Celeribacter indicus: one gene and its partner. The protein of the gene in region 1 interacts with the protein of each later gene in a pairwise test. Links are inferred from orthologs where the notes say so. Each region holds a gene or a part of one and is shown on either strand. Other genes may lie near its edges.

What was found. The genes of interacting proteins can lie anywhere in the genome.
Region 2: the proteins of gyrB (region 1) and gyrA interact in binary tests that used the Escherichia coli proteins (3 or more experiments, as listed by UniProt). The link is inferred for Celeribacter indicus from one-to-one orthologs.

Annotation. Positions count from the first base shown.
Region 1 is NZ_CP004393.1:2,944-9,163, reverse strand. What follows is about bases 1,916-4,976. They hold gyrB (DNA topoisomerase (ATP-hydrolyzing) subunit B), read right to left. Parts: upstream 4,634-4,976; coding sequence 2,198-4,633; downstream 1,916-2,197. Other genes in these bases: P73_RS00020 (LysE family translocator), read right to left, coding at 4,723-4,976; P73_RS00030 (glycosyltransferase), read right to left, coding at 1,916-2,151. Outside these bases: P73_RS00035 (glycosyltransferase), read right to left, coding at 102-1,223; more of P73_RS00030, read right to left, coding at 1,240-1,915; more of P73_RS00020, read right to left, coding at 4,977-5,343; DNA replication/repair protein RecF, read right to left, coding at 5,340-6,220. UniProt on the Escherichia coli protein: DNA gyrase negatively supercoils closed circular double-stranded DNA in an ATP-dependent manner to maintain chromosomes in an underwound state.
Region 2 is NZ_CP004393.1:2,590,047-2,595,899, reverse strand. What follows is about bases 1,747-5,058. They hold gyrA (DNA gyrase subunit A), read right to left. Parts: upstream 4,707-5,058; coding sequence 1,947-4,706; downstream 1,747-1,946. Other genes in these bases: P73_RS13080 (usg protein), read left to right, coding at 4,925-5,058; P73_RS13090 (hypothetical protein), read right to left, coding at 1,747-1,767. Also shown: P73_RS13100 (LysR family transcriptional regulator), read left to right, coding at 1-220; P73_RS13095 (hypothetical protein), read left to right, coding at 335-781; more of P73_RS13090, read right to left, coding at 907-1,746; more of P73_RS13080, read left to right, coding at 5,059-5,212; P73_RS13075 (hypothetical protein), read right to left, coding at 5,220-5,402; P73_RS13070 (disulfide bond formation protein B), read right to left, coding at 5,443-5,853. UniProt on the Escherichia coli protein: A type II topoisomerase that negatively supercoils closed circular double-stranded (ds) DNA in an ATP-dependent manner to maintain chromosomes in an underwound state.

The sequences.
Region 1 (6,220 bases):
AAAAGCATGCGGTCAACTTCCTCGCAGCAGTCGCCCTCGCCTCAACAAGGATCTGGTTGCGATCAATTGAGTCCGCGCCCTAGCCGGCTCGACGGCGGTCTTTACGGAAGCGGATCGGACAGCATCGCGCGCAGCATGTTGTGCGCGCGGCTCGTCCATTGCTCGGGAGCGAAATGCCTGTGCCAGGCCCGGCCCGCCTCTGCCCGGTGATCGGGAAATTCCCGCAGAGGGGCCCAGAGGTTTTCGATCCGACGCGCCGCCTCTTGGGGCCGCCCGGCCGGCAGGGCGGTCGCGAAGGGATGGGTCGCAAGAAAGATGCGGTTGCCGTGGATGTCGCTCAACGCAAGGGGCAGACCCGCCTGGAAAGCCTCATGCACGCCGATGGACATCCCTTCGTAGCGCGAGGTGGAGAGGTAGAGATCCGCTCGGTCGAGCGCCGCTCCGACGTCGGACACCGCACCATGGAAGCCGACGGAGGAGATCGAGGCACCCAGGACTCGCCGGAAGGCGCGAACCAGCCGGGGCGAGTCCGTACCGCTGCCGTAGAGATCCAGCCGCCAGGGGACGCGCAACGCAGCCACCAGATGTGCGGCGGCCACGAGGTTCTTCTGATATCCCGGACGCGTCGTCATGATCAGCCGCAGCGGCGTCCCCGAAGCGGGGCGCGGCGCCGGGGCGGGCGCGAGGCGACGGTGGGAGGTGGTGCCGAGGATGTGCAACGCGTGGCGCTCCGTCACCCGGCCGAGCATCCGACGGTAGAGCGCCGCGTCCCCCTCCGTCAGGAGGTGGATGTGATGCGGCTGCGTGTGGCGCAGATGGCGCGCCTCGACACGCAGGGACAGCAGGCGGAGCATCCGGCGGTGTCCGGGGTCGAAGGGCAGGCCGTGCAGGCTGACCGCAAGACGTGTTTGCACCGGGGGCGTACCGGAAAACAGTTCGCGGCACAGATGCACGGCCGCACGCGCATGCGCCCAGACCAGATCGGGGCGTTCGTCGGCGATGGTCCGCGCCAGGTTGCGGCGCGCCTTGCCGTAGGTCAGCGGGTTGAACGAGCTCGCCAGCCCCTCCAGCGCCACATGACGCACGCCAAGGGCGGGCAGGCGGGAATATCCGCCGCGATCCGCCTCGGAAACCACGACGCATTCGACCTCCGGCCCGAGCGCCTCGACCATGCCGAGGATGAAGGCCGGTACGCCGGAGGGCTGCCCAGAGCCGCCGATCATGAGGATTTTCGGACGCTCAGACACGGTTCAGCCCCACGGCCGACAGGAAGCCGATCTGCGACAGCATGCCCTGTCGCCGGACGGGCAGACGCACCATCGCCAGAACCCGCTCCGGAGCGCCACGCCGGCCGCGGGCGCTTTCGAACGCTGCCAGAAGCGCGCGGTTCTCCGGCGTCAGCCGCTCTTCAAGACATGCGAGGGCGGCGCAATGCCGATCGAGTCGCTCACGATAGGCACCGCCCAGAACGCGCAGCCGGTTGCCGAACCAGCGTCCACCGCGCTCGCCCGCGCCGAGCAGGTTGGCCTCGTGCTGGCGATAGTCGAGAACCGGAACGGGATCGTGCAGGACGGTGCCGCCAACCCCGGTGATCAACTGGTAGAGCCACCAGTCATGGGCGAAGACATCCCTCCCCAAATCGGCGGTCTCCCGTGCGAGGCGGAGCGCCGCGCGGTTCATCACGATCGTGTTGCCCGGCGCGATATTCTCAACCAGCGCATTCGCGAAAGAGGGCGGGTGGCGGTAGAGCCGCGACACGGCGGTGACACCTCCCGCGGTGAGGATGTTGCGGCGTGCGCAATAGAGCGCGGGACCGTCCGGCGCGTCAGAGAGGGCGCGCACCGCGCGTGCAAGCTTGGTCGGGTGCCAGATGTCATCCTGATCCGACAGGGCGGCCGCATCGCAATCATCGGGAAGGTCGCACAGCCCGGAAAGGAAATTGGACACGAATCCGGCGGACCGGACGGATCTGTAGACGATCCGGGCATCACCCCCGATCTCTTTCCGAAGCCTCCCGGTCTCCGGCGCGGGCGGGCCGTCGTCCCGGAGCAGGAGCATCCAGTCGCCGTGGCTCTGGTTCCGGATGGAGGCGATCTGGGCGGCGATGTAAGGAAAGGGAGCGTGCAGTCCCAGGACGATCCCGACCTTCACTCTCGCCTCCCCGTCCCTGCCTGGCCGTCCCCCCGGACCGCCCCTGTCACGCGTCCAGGTTCTCCACGTTCAGCGCATTGTCCTGGATGAATTCGCGGCGCGGTTCGACGACGTCGCCCATGAGCTTGGTAAAGATATCGTCCGCCTCTTGGAAATCCTCGATCTTCACCTGGAGGAGCGTGCGCGCCTCCGGATCGAGCGTGGTTTCCCAGAGCTGATCGGGGTTCATCTCCCCGAGACCCTTGTACCGTTGCAGCGCGAGGCCCTTTTCCCCCTCGTCGAGGATCGCCTTCAAAAGCTCGCTCGGCCCGTGGATCAGCGTCTCGCGGTCCTTGCGTACCAGCCTGGAGGGGTCGTGATAGACGCCCTGGGTGGCCGCGACCTCCTGATGGATGCGCCGCGCCTCGCCTCCGCGCAGGATCGCGCCGTCGAGTGTGCGGACCTCCTCCACACCGCGCAGCACGCGGGTCAGGCGGATGCCGGCATCCTGGGTCGGACGCCCGGTCCAGCCGCGTTCGTATTCGAGCGCGATCATGTCGAGACGCCGCGCCACGGCCTCGGCGACGCCCGCGAGATCGGCATCGGCCCGACCCGGCTCGAAGGCACCGGCCAGCGCCGCCTGTTCGACGATGTGACGCGGGTAATGCGTCGGGAAATGCTCGAGAATGCGCTTGAAGGCGCGCGCGCCCTCGACCACGCGGGCCAGATCCTGCCCGGCGATTTCCTCGCCGGTTTTCAGCCGCAGCACCGCACCTTCGACTCCCTGCTGGATGAGGTAATCCTCCAGCGCGGCCTGGTCTTTCAGATAGACCTCGGACTTGCCGCGCGAGACCTTGTAGAGCGGCGGCTGGGCGATGAAGAGATGGCCCGCCTCGATCAGTTGCGGCATCTGGCGGAAGAAGAACGTCAGCAGGAGCGTGCGGATATGCGCGCCGTCCACGTCGGCGTCGGTCATGATGACGATCTTGTGGTAGCGCAGCTTGTCGAGATTGAACTCGTCGCGCCCGATCCCGGTGCCGAGCGCCATGACGAGATTGCCGATCTCCTGGGACGAGAGCATCCGGTCGAACCGCGCGCGTTCCACGTTGAGGATCTTCCCGCGCAGCGGCAGGATCGCCTGCGTGCGCCGGTCGCGTCCGGTCTGCGCGGAGCCGCCGGCGGAGTCGCCCTCCACAAGGAAGACTTCGGTCTGGGACGGGTCTTTCTCCGAACAATCCTTCAGCTTGCCGGCAAGGAAGTTCACGTCCATCGCGGTCTTCCGCCGGGTCAGTTCACGGGCTTTGCGCGCCGCCTCGCGTGCAAGCGCGGCTTCCACGATCTTGCCCACGATCATCCGCGCTTCGTTCGGGTTCTCGTCCATCCATTCGGTGAGCTTCTCGCCGACGAGGTTCTCGACCGCCGGGCGCACCTCGGAGGAGACGAGCTTGTCCTTCGTCTGCGAGGAGAATTTCGGATCGGGCACCTTCACGGACAGCACGCAGGTCAGGCCCTCGCGCGCGTCATCGCCGGTGAAGCTGACCTTCTCCTTCTTCGCGATCCCGCTTTCCATCGCGTATTTCGTAAGCGTCCGCGTCAGCGCGCCACGAAAGCCCGCGAGATGGGTGCCGCCATCGCGCTGCGGGATGTTGTTGGTGAAGGGCAGGACGTTCTCATGATAGCTGTCGTTCCACCACATCGCGACCTCGACCCCGATCCCGTCGCGTTCGCCGGAGACGAAGATCGGCTCGGGTATCATCGGGCTCTTGGAGCGGTCGAGATACTTGACGAATTCCTTGACCCCGCCTTCGTAGAACAGTTCGGTGCGCAGAGGCTCCGCCGGGCGTTCGTCCTCGAGGATGATGCGCACGCCGGAATTGAGGAAGGCGAGCTCGCGCAGGCGCTTCTCCAGCGTCTCGAAGGAATAGTCGAGGTTGGAAAAGGTGCCCTCTGGATCGCTCGTCTTCGCGGAGGCGAGAAAGCGCACTTCGGTGCCGGTCTCATCGCCCGCGTCGCCGACGACCGCCAGATGCTCCGCCGTCTCGCCCCTGACGAACTTCGCCTTGTGCACCTTGCCGTTGCGCCAGATCGTGAGCTCGAGCCATTCGGACAGCGCGTTCACGACCGAGACACCGACGCCGTGGAGGCCGCCCGAGACCTTGTAGGAGTTCTGGTCGAACTTGCCGCCCGCATGGAGCTGGGTCATGATGACCTCGGCCGCGGAAACCCCCTCCTCCTCGTGGATATCGGTCGGAATTCCGCGCCCGTTGTCGCGCACCGAGACGGAGTTGTCGGCGTGGATTTTCACGGAGACGAAGTCCGCGTGACCGGCCAGTGCCTCGTCGATGCCGTTGTCCACGACCTCATAGACCATATGGTGCAGGCCGGAGCCGTCGTCGGTATCGCCGATATACATGCCGGGACGTTTCCGGACGGCTTCCAAGCCCTTGAGAACCTTGATGGAACTGGCGCCGTATTCGGAGGGCTGCTGCGCAGGATCGGACATGCGGAATTCCTTGTTTTTCGTTGCGCTTTTTATACGCGAGCAAGGGGCGGATGTCACGTCCGCGACACAAGATTTTGCGGCGCGCGCGGCTACGTGAACGGGATGATGAGGGCAACGAGGATGAGCAGGCTGCCGGCAGAGACGTTCATGCGCCTCAGCGCCTGCGGCGAGGACATGATCCGCCGCAGTCCGCCCACCGAGGCGCCGAGGATCAGGTTCCCGAGGAGCGGGATCAGCGCGGACACGGTACAGATCGCGAGGATATCCGGCACGCCAAGCGTCGAGAGATCGAAGAAGCCGGGCAGGAACCCCATGTAGAACAGGATCGCCTTCGGATTGCCGAGGATCGCGACGAGTCCGGCGACGAACCCCGCCCACATGCCGGGCCGGGTGAGCCGGCTGTCTGCGGCGATCTTCTTGTCGGCGTGGCGGATGAGCAGGATCCCCATCGCGAGGAACATCGCCACGGCAACCCAGCGCAGAAAGGTCAGGAATCCGGTGAATTCCGACACGATCCAGGAGACGCCGAGGATCGCGAGCAGCGACCAGAGCACGTCCCCGATCACCACGCCGAGCGCGAGCGGCCAGGCGGCGTTGAACCCGCCGGACAGCGCGCGTGCGAGCATGGCGAGCCAGACCGGGCCGGGGGTAATGAAGAGGATCAGGAGCGCAAAGGCGTAGAGCCCGAGATCGACGGCGGTGATGGTCATCTGTACTCCCTGACACTCGAGACACCCTGGTCCTCGTGCACTTCGTATGAGGCGGCGCGCGCACCCAGTTCGGCGAAGAGTTCCGGCCCGGTGCCGGTCATGAACGCCTGTGCGCCAAGGGCGCAGATCTCGTCATAGAGCGCGGCGCGGCGGTCCGCGTCAAGATGAGCGGCCACCTCGTCGAGGAGGTAAATCGGCGCTGCGCCGAAATCCTCGGCCAGCGCGCGGCCGTTGGCAAGGATGAGCGAGATCAGGAGCGCCTTTTGCTCGCCCGTCGAACATTGGTCGGCGGGCACGCCTTTGGTGGTATAGACCGCCCCGAGATCGGCGCGGTGCGGCCCGACGAGGGTGCGCCCGGCGGCAAGGTCGCGCGGCCGGGTGTCGCGCAGGGCCGCAATGAGATCCACCTCCCCCTCCGGCAGGGGCATGTCGTCTGAAGACCGCAGCGCGAGGGCCGCGGCGGGAAATGCGGTCTCTGCCCCCGCCTGAGCCCGCTCGAGCCGGTCGAGCGCGGAAAGCCGGTTCGCCATGATCGCCGCGGCGTGCCCGGCCATCTGGGCCTCGAGCGCATCATACCAATGCGCGTCGCGCACCATGTCCTTCAACAGCCTGTTGCGCTCCCGCATCGCCTTTTCATAGGCCAGAACCGCCTCGGCATGGGTCGGCTCAAAGCTCATCACCATCCGGTCGAGAAAGCGCCGGCGCCCCTCCGCCCCCTCGATCCAGAGCCGGTCCATCGAGGGCACGAGCCAGACCACGCGGGCGATCCGGCCCAGCGCGACCTGTGGCGCCACCTTGCCATCGATGCGCACGGAGCGCGACTGGCCGGGCTCGGCCCAGGTTTCGAGTTCGTGGCGCTGATGCAGGGATATGAGGT
Region 2 (5,853 bases), 2.6 Mb from region 1 along the record:
GCGGGTGATGGAGACGACGCATTACGGCGGCATCCTGCCGTGTTTCTCCGTCCGCGACCGGAGCGATTTCGTCGCCGTCGAGGGCTCCGCCTGCGAGACGGATATCTTCATGAGCTATCACGAAAGCCGCCGGGGCGATCCGGCGATGGAGACCGTCACCCGGTTCATCCGCGCGAGTTTTCTGAGGGCGCAGGGGCGCGGCGGGGTCAGCGGGGTCTGATCGCGGAGGCGCGCCTCCCTCGGTTTTTGCAAATATGGAATGTGGATAGATAGTATGGCGTCAGAGCACCACTTAGGGTGGAGTATACACAAGTAAAAAGAGCATCGAGGCAGCATGTTCTCTCTTCACACTCTTGGCGCGCAACTCGGCGGCGTGGCGCAGCTGTGCTTGCGCGGCGTTCTCGCCATTACGCTTCTCCAGCACCCTGCGGTCCAGACGCTCGACCTGTTTCGCAGTCTCGAAGCCACCGCGACCGTCTCCGACGCGCCGCCGCTTCCCTGGCCGCACCTGATCATGTTGCAGGATCTCGGTCCCCTGACGCTGAGCCTGCTGCTCGTGATGATCGCGCTCTGGATCGGGATGGGCATGCGCACGCGGGTCATGGCGCTGCTCGCGGTGCTCCTCACCCTGGCGTCCCATTTCGTCTCCGCGCCCATGCCGCTGGCGCTGAACGGGGATCTCATGCTGCCGCTTGTCGTTACGCTCCTCGCGCTGCCCCTCATCGCATTCGGCGGCGGGCGTTTTTCTTTCTGGCGCGGAGGCTGGCGCGATCTCGTGTGAACCTTTCAGCTTCACCCACATGAGAGAAGGGAGCCCGCGAAGGCTCCCTTTTTCGTGACCGTTCCCGAGGATCGGCAGGGGAAACCCCACAGGCCGGAAGACCTGCGGGGCGTCCTGTCCGAGGATCAGTAGCTCGCCAGATCGCGGAGCGGCGTGGTGTCGGCGGCATAGTCGTCGACCTGATCCGTCACGCGCATCCGGCGCCCGCCGGTCTCGAGCTTCAGCTTGAGCGCGAAGCCGTCGGCATCGTCCAGATCGCCGAAGCCGGTGCCGTAATTCGCCTCGAGCGACACACTGTCGGTGAAGGCGTAGCGGCCGCCGATGGTCGCGATGCCGGTGTCGAGGAAATCCTCGTTGCCGGTGATGACGGAGGCGAGCACGGTGAACTGCATGCTGGTGTCGAACTCACCGCTGAACGCGGTCAGGCCGGTGTCGAGACCGCCCTCGGCCCAGTCGGTGGCGATATTCGCCTCGAACTGGCCGCCGTCGTATTTGTAGCCGAGGCCGTAGGAGCTGAAATCCTCCACATCATTGGCATAGCCGTAGACGGTGGAGGGGCCGAAGCCCGCAAAGCCCGCCAGGGTGTAGCTGTCGGCGTCGCTGTCGTCGGAGGTCTCGTATTGCAGCGCCGCGCCGTAATCCCCGGTCTGGTATTCGACGCCGAGGCCATAGGCGGTGTCGTCGAAATCGTCGGTATCGACATAGCCGAGCATGCCGTAGACGGTGACGCCGGGAACGATCGCGTAGCCCGCGGTCATCTCGAGCAGGGTCATGTCGAGATTCTCGACCTCGCCGATCAGCACGCCGCCGGTAAAGGAGAACGGGCCGGTGACATAGTCGAAATTGCCGTTCAGGAGGGTCGCGTCGATCCCGTCGAGATCGTAATGGGACAGCTCGACGGAGGTGTAGGTGACGCCTTCGGCCGCGGCCGCGCCGGTGGCGGAGATCAGGGCGAGGGCAAGGGAAATTTTTTGTTTTTGGCTCATTTTTAACCTCATCGGAAATGATGGTACGGAGCTACTCCTTTGCCGCGGAAAGGTTGAGGGGGCAGAGCGCGCGGATCACAACCTTTCGGCGTCTGTGACAATTCGGAGACAGGCGTAGCGCACAACGAAACGGCGGCCCCATGGGACCGCCGTTCGTGATGTCGCAGGCCGGTGGCGCGTTATTCCGCGACCGGACGGGGGGCGTCGTCGGCATCCTCCTCGTCGCTTTCCGCGATCCAGGCGACGGAGACAACCTCCTCGCCCTTGCCGGTGTTGAACACCCGCACGCCGCCGGCCGAGCGCGAGCGGAAGGAGATGCCATCCACCGGGCAGCGGATCGACTGGCCCTTGGATGTGGCGAGCATGATCTGGTCGTCGAAGCCCACCGGGAAGGAGGCCACGATCGGCCCGCCGCGCATCGTCTTTTCCATCGCCGTCACGCCCTGGCCGCCACGCCCGCGCACCGGGTAGTCGTGGCTGGAGGAAAGCTTGCCCGTGCCGTTGCGGGTGATGGTGACGATCAGCTCCTCCGCGGCGCGCATCTCCTCGAACCGCTCCATCGAGATCGAGCCTTCGGCCACTTCCTCCTCGTCATCGCTCACCTCGGACTCGTCCGCTCCGGCCATCTGGCGGCGCATCTTGAGATAGGCCTGGCGTTCGGCACTCTCCGCGTCGAAATGGCGGATCACCGACATGGAGACGACCTCGTCGCCCTCGTTCACGAGCTTGATGCCGCGCACGCCGGTCGAACTGCGCGAGTTGAACACGCGCACATCGGGGACGGGGAAGCGGATCGCGCGGCCGGAGGAGGTGACGAGCATCACGTCGTCGTTCTCGTCGCAGATCCGCGCGTTGATGAGGCGCGTGCCCTCGTCCTCGCCCTCGAACTTCATCGCGATCTTGCCGTTCGCCTTCACATTGGTGAAATCCGACAGGCGGTTGCGGCGCACCGAGCCCTTGGAGGTGGCGAAGACGATCTGGAGATCGTCCCAGTCCCTCTCGTCGCGGTCCACCGGAAGGATCGCGGCGATGCCGACGCCCGTCGGGATCGGCAGGATGTTGACGAGCGGCTTGCCCTTCGCCGTGCGGCCGCCCTGCGGCAGGCGCCAGGTCTTCAGCTTGTAGGCCATGCCGTCCGTGGTGAAGATCAGGAGTTGGGTATGGGTGTTCGCGACGAACAGCGTGGTGATCACGTCCTCGTCCTTCGTCGCCATGCCCGACAGGCCCTTGCCGCCGCGCTTCTGGGCGCGGTAGTCGGCGAGCGGCGTGCGCTTTGCCCAGCCGGAGGCGGTCACGGTCACAACCATGTCCTCCTTCTCGATCAGGTCCTCGTCCTCCATGTCGCCCGACCAGTCGGTGATCTCGGTGCGGCGGGGCACGGCGAAGAGGTCCTTCACTTCCGTCAGTTCCGCAGAGATGATGCCCATGATCCGCTCGCGGGAGGCGAGGATGGCGAGGTAGTCCTTGATCTTCGCGGCGAGCTCCTGAAGCTCGTCGGTGACTTCCTTCACCCCGATCTGGGTCAGCCGTTGCAGGCGCAGATCGAGGATCGCGCGGGCCTGCACCTCCGACAGGTTGTAGGTGCCGTCCTCGTTCATCGTATGGGTCGGGTCGTCGATCAGGCGGATGTAATCCGCGATCTCGGCGGCGGGCCAGCGGCGCGTCATCAGCTTCTCGCGCGCCTCGGCGGCATCGGCGGAGGAGCGGATCGTCGCCACGACCTCGTCCACGTTCGACACCGCGACGGCGAGGCCGCAGAGGATATGCGCCCGGTCGCGGGCCTTGCGCAATTCGAAGGCGGTGCGGCGCGCCACGACTTCCTCGCGGAAGGTGATGAAATGTTCGAGGAACTGGCGCAGCGTCAATTGTTCCGGCCGCCCGCCGTTCAGCGCCAGCATGTTGCAGCCGAAGGAGGTCTGGAGCGGCGTGAACCGGAACAGCTGGTTCAGCACCACCTCGGGCGTCGCGTCGCGCTTCAGCTCCACGACGACGCGCACGCCGTTGCGGTCGGATTCGTCCTGGACATGGGAAATGCCCTCGATCCGCTTGTCGCGCACCATTTCCGCGATCTTCTCGATCATCGCGGCCTTGTTCACCTGATAGGGGATCTCATCCACGACGATCGCATAGCGGTCGCGGCGGATCTCCTCCACCCGTGTCTTCGCCCGGATGATGACCGACCCGCGGCCCTCCAGATAGGCCTTGCGCGCGCCGGCGCGGCCGAGAATGATCCCGCCGGTCGGGAAATCGGGGGCGGGCACGATCTCCATCAGCCGTTCGGTGGAGACATCGGGGGTCTCGATGAGCGCGAGCGTCGCGTCGACGACCTCGCCGAGATTGTGCGGCGGGATGTTCGTCGCCATGCCGACCGCGATGCCGCCCGCGCCGTTCACCAGCATGTTCGGGAAGCGCGCCGGGAGCACCGTCGGCTCCTGGTCCTTGCCGTCGTAGTTCAGTTCGAAATCGACCGTATCCTTGTCGATATCGGCCAGCAGATAGGCGGCAGGCTTGTCCATCCGCACTTCGGTATAGCGCATCGCCGCGGCGGCATCGCCGTCCATCGAGCCGAAGTTGCCCTGGCCGTCGAGCAGCGGCAGGGACATGGAAAACGGCTGCGCCATCCGCACGAGCGCGTCATAGATCGCCGAGTCGCCATGCGGGTGATATTTGCCCATCGTATCGCCCACGGCCCGCGCCGATTTGCGGTAGGGCTTGTCATGGGTGTTGCCCGCCTCATTCATCGCGAAGAGAATGCGCCGATGTACCGGTTTCAGCCCGTCGCGCAGGTCCGGGATCGCGCGGGACACGATCACCGACATCGCATAGTCGAGGTAGGAGGACTTCATCTCGTCGGTGATCGAGATTTTCGGGCCTTCCCAATACATCGGCTCGCGCGGTGTTTCTTCTTCGTTTTCAGGTGTTTCCGGAGTGTCGCTCACGTTGTCCGCCTGTCTTTGGCTGCGATCTGTATATAGTTGTGCCACACTCTACCCCATACGGGATATAGGGTGCAATGGCTGATCCCCCGCGGATTTGGCAGCCACCGGCCACCTGTGACAACATGCTGTTTTCATTGACAGTTAATGATTTTGCGGCAGGATTTTCAGGAGGGGGGCGCACAAGCCCCGTTCCAGCACCCGACAGGAGACCACGCCACATGACCAGAGAAGACGCGCGCGAGATGAGCGAGACCGAGATGATGCTGACCGGCTACGGCCTCACGCTTGCCGAATTCACCTACCGCATGCCGGACTACCGCAATGTGCTGAACACCTTCTCATGGCAGCTCTACGATCTCGCGCCGGACTATCCGAAACTCTTCCGCTTCATCGAATTCTGGCAGGAGAATATCGACGGTCCGCTGCATCATGTGCGCTTCACCCACCGCACCCTGGTCGGTCCCGGAGAATGGCGCAACTGCGTCGGCGAATTCACCCTTCACTGACGCGCGGCTAGAACCGGTTCAGGAGCATCTTGAGCGGCGTGGCGGCGCTGCCCGTGGTCGACGTTTTCGAGACCTCGGAAAACCGGGCCTTGAGCGCCGCCGCCCGGTCGTCGGCGAGCGGCGTGCCGAGCCGCTTGCGTCCGCGGCGAATGGCGGGAAGGGGAACGATCTTTGCGGCGGGTTTGCTCATGCCTTCAAAGATGGGGCGGAAATCGCCGGCTTGCAAGGGCTCAGGCGCGCGCCTTGCGCAGCGCCACGAGCCAGAGCGCGAGGAACAGCAGCGAGAACAGGAAATTCCAGCCCGCCATGGTGATGCCGAGCCCCCAGGTGTCCCAGACGATCTCGTCGCAGAGCACGAGATGGGAGGGGCCGCCGGCGCCCGGAAGCAGCTCGGTCCCCGAGAGCCCCGACAGCGTGTCGCCCGATCCGGTGCAGGAGGAGGGGCCGGACCACCATCTCTGCTCCACGCCGGCATGGAACAGGCCGAGCCCTGCGGAGACGAGCATGCTCAGCGCGCCGAGCGCCGCCAGGGCGCGCAGCCGCGTCGTCAGGAACAGCAGGCCGATCACGATGGCGATGGCATGCGGCCAGCGTTGCCACAGGCACATGGGGCAGGGCGCATAGCCGAAGGCCTGGAAGAC